2 regions of the Nonomuraea sp. NPDC047897 genome follow, and region 1 is predicted to be linked to the other one. Evidence: predicted binding sites of a transcription regulator. Region 1 holds the regulator's gene; the other holds the start of a gene.

What was found. The regulator HrcA, encoded in region 1, represses chaperone genes, less so after heat shock. The targets are predictions, from matches to a motif close to TTGGCACTCTCNNNNNGAGAGTGCCAA.
Region 2: a site for HrcA is predicted at 2,642-2,668, ahead of groL (chaperonin GroEL). Genes of this name have one in related genera too.

Annotation. Positions count from the first base shown of each region.
Region 1 covers NZ_JBIDCC010000009.1:275,898-280,932, reverse strand. The annotation lists gene ACGF0J_RS22300 (histidine triad nucleotide-binding protein) at 1-86, opposite strand, end outside; gene ACGF0J_RS22295 (SigE family RNA polymerase sigma factor) at 390-869, shown strand; gene ACGF0J_RS22290 (hypothetical protein) at 866-1,519, shown strand; gene ACGF0J_RS22285 (16S rRNA (uracil(1498)-N(3))-methyltransferase) at 1,574-2,299, opposite strand; gene dnaJ (molecular chaperone DnaJ) at 2,352-3,491, opposite strand; gene hrcA (heat-inducible transcriptional repressor HrcA) at 3,503-4,516, opposite strand; gene ACGF0J_RS22270 (hypothetical protein) at 4,666-5,035, shown strand, end outside.
Region 2 covers NZ_JBIDCC010000017.1:34,602-39,636, forward strand. The annotation lists gene ACGF0J_RS31885 (RNA polymerase sigma factor) at 1-99, shown strand, start outside; SAM riboswitch class I at 190-331, shown strand; gene thrC (threonine synthase) at 345-1,577, shown strand; gene ACGF0J_RS31895 (MoaD/ThiS family protein) at 1,601-1,876, shown strand; gene ACGF0J_RS31900 (cold-shock protein) at 2,225-2,425, shown strand; gene groL (chaperonin GroEL) at 2,781-4,406, shown strand; gene ACGF0J_RS31910 (YbhB/YbcL family Raf kinase inhibitor-like protein) at 4,628-5,035, opposite strand, start outside.

The DNA of each region.
Region 1 (5,035 bases):
CGGAACGCCAGCGCCCGGTCGGTCTCGAGGACGATCTCGGCCGGGATCTCCTTGGCCACGATCTTGCAGAAGAGGCAGTCGGTCACACGGGCAGCCTATCGAGGGCCCCGGCCGATGGTACGCTCCCACTTCCACCACCCTGTTGCGAATCGGTGATCGGCTGCGTCGTGCACCGTAAGATCCGCGCGGTTAGGGTGGGTGTGCGACACACGTCAAGACGATTCAGGGTCGGGTAGGCCGCCTGGCGAGGACACGACTGGGTAATGCCCCCTAAGGAACCGCAAGAGCGTAAACCCTCCGGGGAAGCCGCGCGTCCTCATGAGGTGACCACCGAAACCCTGCTGGCCGACAGGTCGTTAGGGGCGGTGCCGGTCGGGTGGGACGCCGACATGGCCGTGACCGCGCTCTACAGCGCGCACTTCCGGTCGTTGGTGCGTCTCGCTGTGTTGCTGGTCCGTGACATAGCGACCGCCGAGGAGGTCGTGCAGGACGCGTTCGTCGCCATCCACGGCGCCTGGCGTAGACTGCGCGACCCCGACAAAGCACTCGCCTACCTGCGCCAGTCCGTCGTGAATCGGTCCCGTTCGGTGCTGCGGCACCGGGCGGTCGTCGAGAAGTATGCTCCCAAGGGTCTGCCCGACGCCCCGAGCGCCGAGAACGGCGCGATCGGGGAGCTGGAACGCTCCGCCGTGATCGAGGCACTGCGGGCCCTGCCGACGCGTCAGAGAGAGGCACTCGTCCTTCGTTACTACGGTGATCTGTCCGAGGCTGAGATCGCCCACGCCATGGGCATCAGCAAGGGCGCGGTCAAGAGCCACACCGCACGTGGCATGGCCGCCTTGCGATCCGTCCTGGAGAAGATGTCATGACCCAGCCCCCCGACGAGTACGGCGACGTACTGCGCCATGTGCTGCGCGCGGAGGCTGACACGGTCGTGCCCTCGCCGGAAGGACTGGAGATCATCCGCGCCCGCATCGAGCGGCGCGGCGTGCGCAACCTCTTCTGGTGGCGGGCGGGCGCGGCGGCCGCCAGCGCCGTGCTGGTGGCGGGCACGGTCGTGATGGTCGTCCCCGAGTTGCGCCACACGGTCCTGCAGGACACCGTGCAGGACATCAAGAGCACCTCCACTCCCCCCGCGGCCGACTCGACCAACCGGGCCGTCTCGCCCGAGCCGCCCATCCGCAGCCAGCCGACCGAGGTGGTGGTCCTCCCCGACCCGTCCACCCGCCCGCCGAGGCAGCAGCCGTCGGAGACGGCGAAGTCCACCAGCAAGCCGACGCCCAAGGCGAGCCCCACCCCGTGCCCGACGACCCCCGGCGACCGGGGCACGCCGCGCGACGAGTGCCCCACGACCACGCCGACCCCCACGCCGACCCCGACCCCGACGCCGACGCCCAGCCAGCCGGACCCGGCGACGACGACGTGCCCGGCCACCGAGTGCCCGCCGGCCGATCCCGAGCCCACTGCCACCGAGCTCCCCACCCCCCTGGTCGAGGGCACCCCGCACTCGATCCCGTGAACCCGCGCCCGTGAACCCGCGCCGCCGCGGCGGTCACCGCGGGCGGGCGTCCGGCTACCAGCGGCCGGTACGCGCCGACAGCACGGCCGCGGCCGCCACCCCCGCCGTGGACGTGCGCAGCACCGTGGGCCCCAGCAGGACCGGCACCGCCTTCGCCGCCCGGAACCGGCCCAGCTCGTCGTCGGAGACCCCGCCCTCCGGCCCCACCACCACGACGATGTCGCCGCCCGCCGGCAGGGCCACGCCGGACAGCGGCTCGGCCGCCTCCTCGTGCAGCACCAGCCCCAGCGCCGCGCCGGCGAGCAGCTCCGCCACCCCCGCCGTGGACGCCGGCTCGGTGACCTCGGGCAGGTGGAACCGGCGGGCCTGCTTGGCCGCCTCGCGCGCCGTGGAGCGCCACCGGCCGAGCGCCTTGGCCGCCCGCTCGCCCTTCCACTGGGTGATGCTGCGCGACGCCGCCCAGGGGACGATCACGTCGACGCCGGCCTCGGTCATCATCTCGACGGCCAGCTCGCCCCGGTCGCCCTTCGGCAGCCCCTGGACGACCACGATCCGCGGGCTGGGCCGCGCCACCTCGTAGCGGCCCGTCACGTCGAGCCGGAGCGCGTCCTTGAGCACCTCGCGCACCACGCACTCGGCGACCGCGCCGGCCCCGTCGGTCAGGTCGACCCGCTCGCCGGCGCGCACCCGGCGGACGGCGGCCGCGTGCCGCCCCTCCGCGCCGCCCAGCACCAGCTCGGGCCCGTCGAGGACGTCGGACAGGAAGACGGGGACGGTCACGGCAGGCGGCTCATCTGCCGCCGAAAACTGCTCGGCTGCCGTTGGACGCGGCTCATCTGCCGTTGAACGCGTCGCGCAGCCGCGAGAAGAACCCCTGCTGGCCCGGCGCGAACTTGCCCGGCGGCCGCTCCTCGCCCCGCTGCTTGGCCAGCTCGCGCAGCAGCTCCTCCTGCGCCGGATCGAGGCGCATCGGGGTCTCCACGTTGACGTGGATGAGCAGGTCGCCGCGGCCCGTCTCGTTGAGCCGCTGCACACCCCTGCCGTACATGGTGATGACCTGGCCCGACTGGGTGCCCGGCCGGACGTCGATCTCCTCCGCCCCGTCGAGGGTCTCCACGGTCAGCACGGTGCCGAGCGCCGCGGCCGTCATCGGGATCTGCACCGTGCAGTGCAGGTCGTCGCCGCGCCGCTCGAAGATCTCGTGCGGGCGTTCGACGATCTCCAGGAACAGGTCTCCGGGCGGGCCGCCGCCGGGGCCGATCTCACCCTCGCCGGCGAGCTGGATGTGGGTGCCGTCCTCGACACCCGCCGGGATGCGGACCTTGATCGTACGGCGGGTGCGCACCCGGCCGTCGCCGGAGCACTCCTGGCACGGGTTGCGGATGAGCGAGCCGAAGCCGCCGCACTGCGGGCACGGCCGCGACGTCATGACCTGGCCCAGGAACGACCGCGTCACCTGCGAGATCTCGCCGCGCCCGTTGCACATGTCACAGGTGTCGGGGTGGGTGCCCGGCGCGGCCCCGGCGCCCTGGCACACCTCGCACAGCACGGCCGTGTCGACGACCAGCTCGCGGGTGGTGCCGAACGCGGTCTCGCGCAGGTCCAGCTCGACCCGGATCGTGGCGTTGCGTCCCCGGCGCGCGCGCGAGCGGGGCCCGCGCGCGCCGCCCGCCGTACCGAAGAAGGCGTCCATGATGTCGCTGAACGGGAACCCGGCACCGAAGCCGCCGGCCCCAGCGCCCGCGCCGGCGCCGCCGAACGGGTCGGCCCCCAGGTCGTACATCTGGCGCTTGTTGGCATCGGACAGGACCTCGTAGGCCTGCGTGATCTCCTTGAACCGCTCCTGGGTCTCAGGGTCGGGGTTCACATCGGGGTGCAGCTCCCGGGCCAGTCTCCGGTACGCCTTCTTGATCTCGTCCTGACTGGCGTCACGGCGCACCCCGAGGGTGGCGTAGTAGTCGCTGTTTGCCACTTATCGACCTCTTATGATGCAGCCAGGATCTGGCTGACGTAGCGTGCCACCGCGCGCACGGCGCCCATCGTCACGGGGTAGTCCATCCTCGTGGGACCCAGCACGCCGAGCCGGGCCAGTTGATTGTCGCCAGAACCGTATCCGGTGGCGACGACGGACGTGCCGCGAAGGTAGGGGTTTTCGGAGCCGATGCGCACGGTGAGCGCGGACGGGGTGTCTGAGGAAGTCTCGCCGAGCAGCCGCATGAGCACGACGTGCTCCTCCAGCGCCTCGAGCACGTCTCGCAGGCCCGTGGCGAAGTCGGCGCCGGCCAGGTTGGCCGCCCCGGCGAAGACGATCTTCTCGTCGTGCCGTTCGACGAGCGTCTCCAGCAGGACCGACAGGATCGTCGCCACCGCGGGCCGGTCCTCGGCCGGAAGCCGCTCGGGCAGGTCGGCGACCAGCTCGGGCACGGTGCTGAGGCCGCACCCGTCGAGGCAGGAGTTGAGCACGGCGCGCAGGTGGGCGATGCGGTGGTCCTCCACCACCTCGGGCAGCTCGACCACCCGCTGCTCGACCCGGCCGGTGTTGGTGATCAGCACGAGCATGACGCGCCGCTCGCTGAGCGGCACCAGCTCGACGTGCCGGACCGTCGAGCGGGTCAGCGTCGGGTACTGCACGACGGCGACCTGCCGGGTCAGCTGCGCGAGCAGGCGCACGGTGCGCATGACCACGTCGTCGAGGTCGATCGCGCCTGCCAGGAACGTCTCGATCGCCCGCCGCTCGGCCGCCGACAGCGGCTTCACCTGCGACAACCTGTCGACGAACAGGCGGTAGCCCTTGTCCGTCGGCACGCGGCCGGCGCTGGTGTGCGGCTGGGTGATGTAGCCCTCCTCCTCCAGCGCGGCCATGTCGTTGCGGACCGTGGCCGGGGAGACCTTCAGGTTGTGGCGCTCGGCCAGCGCCTTGGAGCCCACCGGTTCGTTGGTGGACACGTAATCTTCGACAATGGCGCGGAGCACCGCCAGTTTCCGCTCGTCGAGCACGTGCTCACCTCCTGCTTGCCTTCCGGGAACCGCTCTAGCACTCTGTGTTCCCGAGTGCCAAGTGTACGGCCGTTGCCTGGAAGGTGCGATAACAGCCGAGCACCGGGGTGCCTGGCGTGGCCGAACCTCCAGGCCTCAGACTGGCCGCTATGACCGATGATTCTCCGTCCCAGCCGAGCGGCCCGCAGCCCGGGCCCGGTCCGCGACCCGGTCAGGCCCCCTCGTCCTCCGGCGCCCCCTCCCCCGCAGGGCAGTCCGGCGCCGATCCCGCGGCCGCCTCCCCGCCCACGTCGGAGCCCCCTCCCGCTGCCGAACCGGCCCCCGAACCGCGCGTCGCACCGCCCTCCGAGCCGCCGTCCGAGCCGCCGTCCGGCGGCCCGTCCTACGGCGAGGCGCCCCCTCCCGGCGGGCCTGTGTACGGGTCCCAGCCCCACCGCGCCCCGGGCTACGGTCCGCCCGGCGCTTTCGGCGGCTACGGGCAGCCCACCGCCGCCCCTGGCTACGGACAGCAACCGCCGA
Region 2 (5,035 bases), on a different contig from region 1:
GTGGCCGAGCAGCTCGGCATCCCTCTCGGCACCGCCAAGTCGCGCATCCACCAGGCGCGCAAGTACGTCCAGGCGGCGCTCGGGGACGACTACAGGTGAGACCGTCCGTCTCGGATGGTGAGACGGTTGGTCAGGCGGGCGGCCTGGCCGGGTAGAGTTCGATCCGACAACCGCATGACAACTGAATATTGCTCATCCAGAGGGGTGGAGGGACCGGCCCTGCGAAGCCCCGGCAACCCTCCCGGCTTGTGACTCGCGACCTGGCGAGGCCGACCGGGACAAGGTGCCAATTCCGGTCTGCGGTCAAGGTGGCCGCAGGCGAAGATGAGGGAAGGCCTCGCTTCATGTCGCTTGACTTCGGTCCTGCCACCGCCCTGTCCTGCCGCGAGTGCGGCGCCCGCTACGACCTCGGGCCCAGCTTCGCGTGCCTGGAGTGTTTCGGGCCGCTGGAGGCGGCCTACTCCTTCGGCGACGTCACCCGCGCGGACATCGAGTCGGGCCCGGCCAACATCTGGCGCTACCGCTCCCTGCTCCCCGTCCCCGCCGACGTCGCGACCAAGCCGAACATGAACCCCGGCTGGACCAAGCTCGTCAAGGCGGGCAACCTCGGCAAGGCGCTGGGCATCAGGTCCCTGTACGTCAAGGACGACTCGGGCAACCCCACCCACTCCTTCAAGGACCGGGTCGTCGCCATCGCCGTCGAGGCGGCGCGCAACTTCGGCTTCCACACGCTCTCCTGCTCCTCCACCGGCAACCTCGCCGGCGCGGTGACGGCCGCCGCGGCGCGGGCCGGGCTGGACGCCTGTGTGTTCATCCCCGCCGACCTGGAGCAGGCCAAGATCGCGATGGCGCGGGTGTTCGGCGGCAAGCTGATCGGGATCGAGGGCACCTACGACGAGGTCAACCGCTTCTGCTCCGAGCTGATCGGCGACCCGCTGGGCGACAAGTGGGGCTTCGTCAACGTCAACCTGCGGCCCTACTACGCCGAGGGCTCCAAGACCCTCGCCTACGAGATCGCCGAACAGCTCGGCTGGCGGCTGCCCGAGCAGATCGTCATCCCGATCGCCTCCGGCTCCCAGCTCACCAAGATCGACAAGGGTTTCAAGGAGCTCATCGCGCTGGGCCTGGTCGAGGACCGGCCGTACAAGGTCTTCGGCGCGCAGGCACAGGGCTGCTCGCCGGTCTCCACCGCCTTCAAGGCGGGCCACGAGGTGGTCCAGCCGGTCAAGCCCGACACCATCGCCAAGTCCCTGGCCATCGGCAACCCCGCCGACGGGCCGTACGTGCTCGACATCGCCCGCCGCACCGGCGGCGCGGTGGAGGACGTCACCGACGCCGAGATCGTCGCCGCGATCAGGCTGCTCGCCTCGACCGAGGGCATCTTCGCCGAGACGGCCGGCGGGGTCACCGTCGGCGTGCTGAAGAAGCTCGTCGAGACCGGGCGGCTCGACCCCGAGGCGGAGACCGTGGTGCTCAACACCGGCGACGGGCTCAAGACGCTCGACGCGGTCTCCGACGGCGCGGCGCCCACGGCCGTGATCCGGCCCTCTCTCGACGCGTTCCGCGCGGCTGTCTGACAACCAGGAAAGGCGAGATAAAGATGAGTGTTTCGGTACGGATTCCGACCATCCTGCGCACCTACACCGGCGGAAACGCGGAAGTGAGTGGCGAGGGCGCGACTCTTCGTGACGTTCTCGCGAAGCTCGACTCGGACTACCCGGGGATCGGTGCGCGCATTCTGGATGAATCGGGCAAGATTCGCCGTTTTGTCAACGTTTACGTGGGCGAAGAGGATGTCCGTTTCGTCGAGGGCCTGGACACGCCGACGCCCGACGGCGTCCAGATCTCCATCATCCCGGCCGTCGCCGGCGGCTGACGGCCATCCCGCGCGATCCGGGCCGGCGGGCCGGCGGCGGCCCTGGCGGGCGGCCGGCCTGGGAGGCGCGGCCCCGGTCGCGGGAGGGCCCGGCCGTCCCTCGGACCCGTTGTCGCAGCGCAGCACCTCGAAGGCGCCCCTTGTGGGCGCCTTCCGCTTTTTGTGGAATTTCAAACTTGAACGAGCCCACTGGGATGAATTGCGCAGTTCGTTCTTTGACACTGTTGCCAAACGGCGTCCCACAGGTATGGTCGAGGCGATCGTCTGCCTGATTTCAGCATTAGTCAGACGATTGCGGGTCTCGCGGACGAATGGGCGGACCCGCGAGACCAGTAAGAGGAGTCGGAAGTGGCGCAGGGCACCGTCAAATGGTTCAACGCGGACAAGGGCTACGGCTTCATCGCGGTAGACGGTGGTAAGGATGTGTTCGTTCATTACTCGGCCATCATGATGGACGGCTATCGCTCTCTGGAGCAGGGCCAGCGCGTCGAGTTCGAGATCACACAGGGCCAGAAGGGACCGCAGGCGGAATCCGTCCGCACGGTCTGATCCACGTCACTGGCGCGCATCGGCAGGCCGTACGGCAGCGCAGTCCGGCGCGGCCTGCCGTTCCCCCCTTCCCCGGAGATACGGCGGGCCTCTCGTAGGCCCGCCGTACGGGACCATCCGGGTAATCCACTCGTTCTTCCCGGGGCAACCCTTGTCCTGAGCTGGGCCGGGGTGGCGTCGGCTTGCACTCGGCGGGGTAGAGTGCTAAACAGTTCGTTGGCACTCTCTGTTCGTGAGTGCCAGCAACGGGGATCGAGACGATGGGGCCCGCCAACGGAGACGCGGGCCCACATGCCGTCGCGGGCGTCGGCTCGGTCCACTACCAAGCCACCCTGCATCTGGGAGGTCCAGCCTTATGGCAGCCAAGATGATCGCGTTTGACGAGGACGCCCGGCGCGGTCTCGAGCGCGGTATGAACCAGCTCGCCGACGCCGTCAAGGTGACCCTCGGCCCCAAGGGCCGCAACGTCGTGCTGGAGAAGAAGTGGGGCGCCCCCACGATCACCAACGACGGTGTGTCCATCGCCAAGGAGATCGAGCTCGAGGACCCGTGGGAGAAGATCGGGGCCGAGCTGGTCAAGGAAGTCGCCAAGAAGACGGACGACGTCGCGGGTGACGGCACCACCACCGCCACCGTGCTCGCCCAGGCGCTGGTGCGCGAGGGTCTGCGCAACGTTGCCGCCGGCGCCAACCCGATGGCGCTGAAGAAGGGCATCGAGTCCGCGGTCGAGCGGGTCAGCGAGGAGCTGTCCAAGCTGGCCAAGGACGTCGAGACCAAGGAGCAGATCGCCTCCACGGCCTCCATCTCCGCCGCCGACCCCGAGATCGGCTCGCTCATCGCCGAGGCGATGGACAAGGTCGGCAAGGAAGGCGTCATCACCGTCGAGGAGAGCAACACCTTCGGTCTGGAGCTTGAGCTCACCGAGGGCATGCGCTTCGACAAGGGCATGACCTCGATGTACTTCGTCACCGACTCGGACCGCATGGAGGCCGTGCTCGAGGACCCGTACATCCTGGTCGTCAACTCCAAGGTCTCGGCCAACAAGGACCTGCTGCCGCTGCTCGACAAGGTCGTGCAGTCCGGCAAGCCGCTGCTGATCATCGCCGAGGACGTCGAGGGCGAGGCCCTGGCGACCCTGGTGGTCAACAAGATCCGCGGCCTGTTCCGCTCCGTGGCCGTCAAGGCCCCGGGCTTCGGTGACCGCCGCAAGGCCATGCTCGGCGACATCGCCATCCTCACCGGTGGCCAGGTCATCGCCGAGGAGGTCGGCCTCAAGCTGGAGAGCACCACGCTCGACCAGCTCGGCCGCGCCCGCAAGGTCGTCGTCACCAAGGACGAGACCACGATCGTCGACGGCGCGGGCGACCCCGACGCCATCGCCGGCCGGGTCAACGAGATCCGCGCCGAGATCGAGCGCACCGACTCCGACTACGACCGCGAGAAGCTCCAGGAGCGCCTGGCCAAGCTCGCCGGTGGTGTCGCCGTCATCAAGGCCGGCGCCGCGACCGAGGTCGAGCTCAAGGAGCGCAAGCACCGCATCGAGGACGCCGTGCGCAACGCGAAGGCGGCCGTCGAGGAGGGCATCGTCCCCGGCGGTGGCGTGGCGCTGCTGCAGGCCGGCGCCAAGGCGTTCGACAAGCTGGAGCTGTCGGGCGACGAGGCCACCGGTGCCGCGATCGTGCGCAAGGCTCTGGAGGAGCCGCTGAAGCAGATCGCCGTCAACGCCGGCCTTGAGGGCGGCGTCGTGGTGGAGAAGGTCCGCAACCTCACTCCGGGCGAGGGCCTCAACGCCGCCACGGGCGAGTACGTCGACATGTTCGCCTCGGGCATCATCGACCCGGCCAAGGTGACGCGCTCCGCGCTGCAGAACGCCGCCTCCATCGCGGCGCTCTTCCTCACCACCGAGGCCGTCATCGCCGAGAAGCCGGAGAAGAACCCTGCCGCTCCCGCCATGCCCGGCGGCGGCGACATGGACTTCTGACGCCTTCCAGGCACCCAGCAGCACCCCGATCGGGCGATCCGGCACCAGCCGGGTCGCCCGATTTCCTTGTGCCTTCCCCGAGATGCCGCCGCGGGTGGAGTACTTGCTGACTCCGCTCGGCACGCCCGCCTGCGGCCCCTCGCCCCCTGCGCTCCTCGCCCGCCTGCGCTCCTGGCGGGCCCGGGCGGGGGGAGGGGCCGGAGCGGGCCTCCTGGTGGCGGTCAGACGCCGAAGTGCGGGGTGAGGTGGCCCCGGGCCAGGGTGTTGGCGGTGATGTTGAAGCCGACCACCGCCGGGCTCGCGTCGGAGTCGACGCCCAGCTTGTCGACGCTCAGGGCGTGCACCGTGAACACGTAGCGGTGCGCGTCGCCGGGCGGGGGAGCGGCGCCGCCGTAGGCCTTGACGCCGTAGTCGTTGCGGGCGTGCGTCGCACCCTCCGGCAGCCCCTTGAACTCCGGCGCGGTGCCGGCGCCCGTGGGCAGCTCGGTGACCGAGGCCGGGATGTCGAACAGCACCCAGTGCCAGAATCCGCTGCCCGTGGGCGCGTCGGGGTCGAAGCAGGTGACGGCGTAGCCGCGGGTGCCCTCCGGGGCGCCGGACCAGCGCAGGGCGGGCGAGAGGTTCTGGCC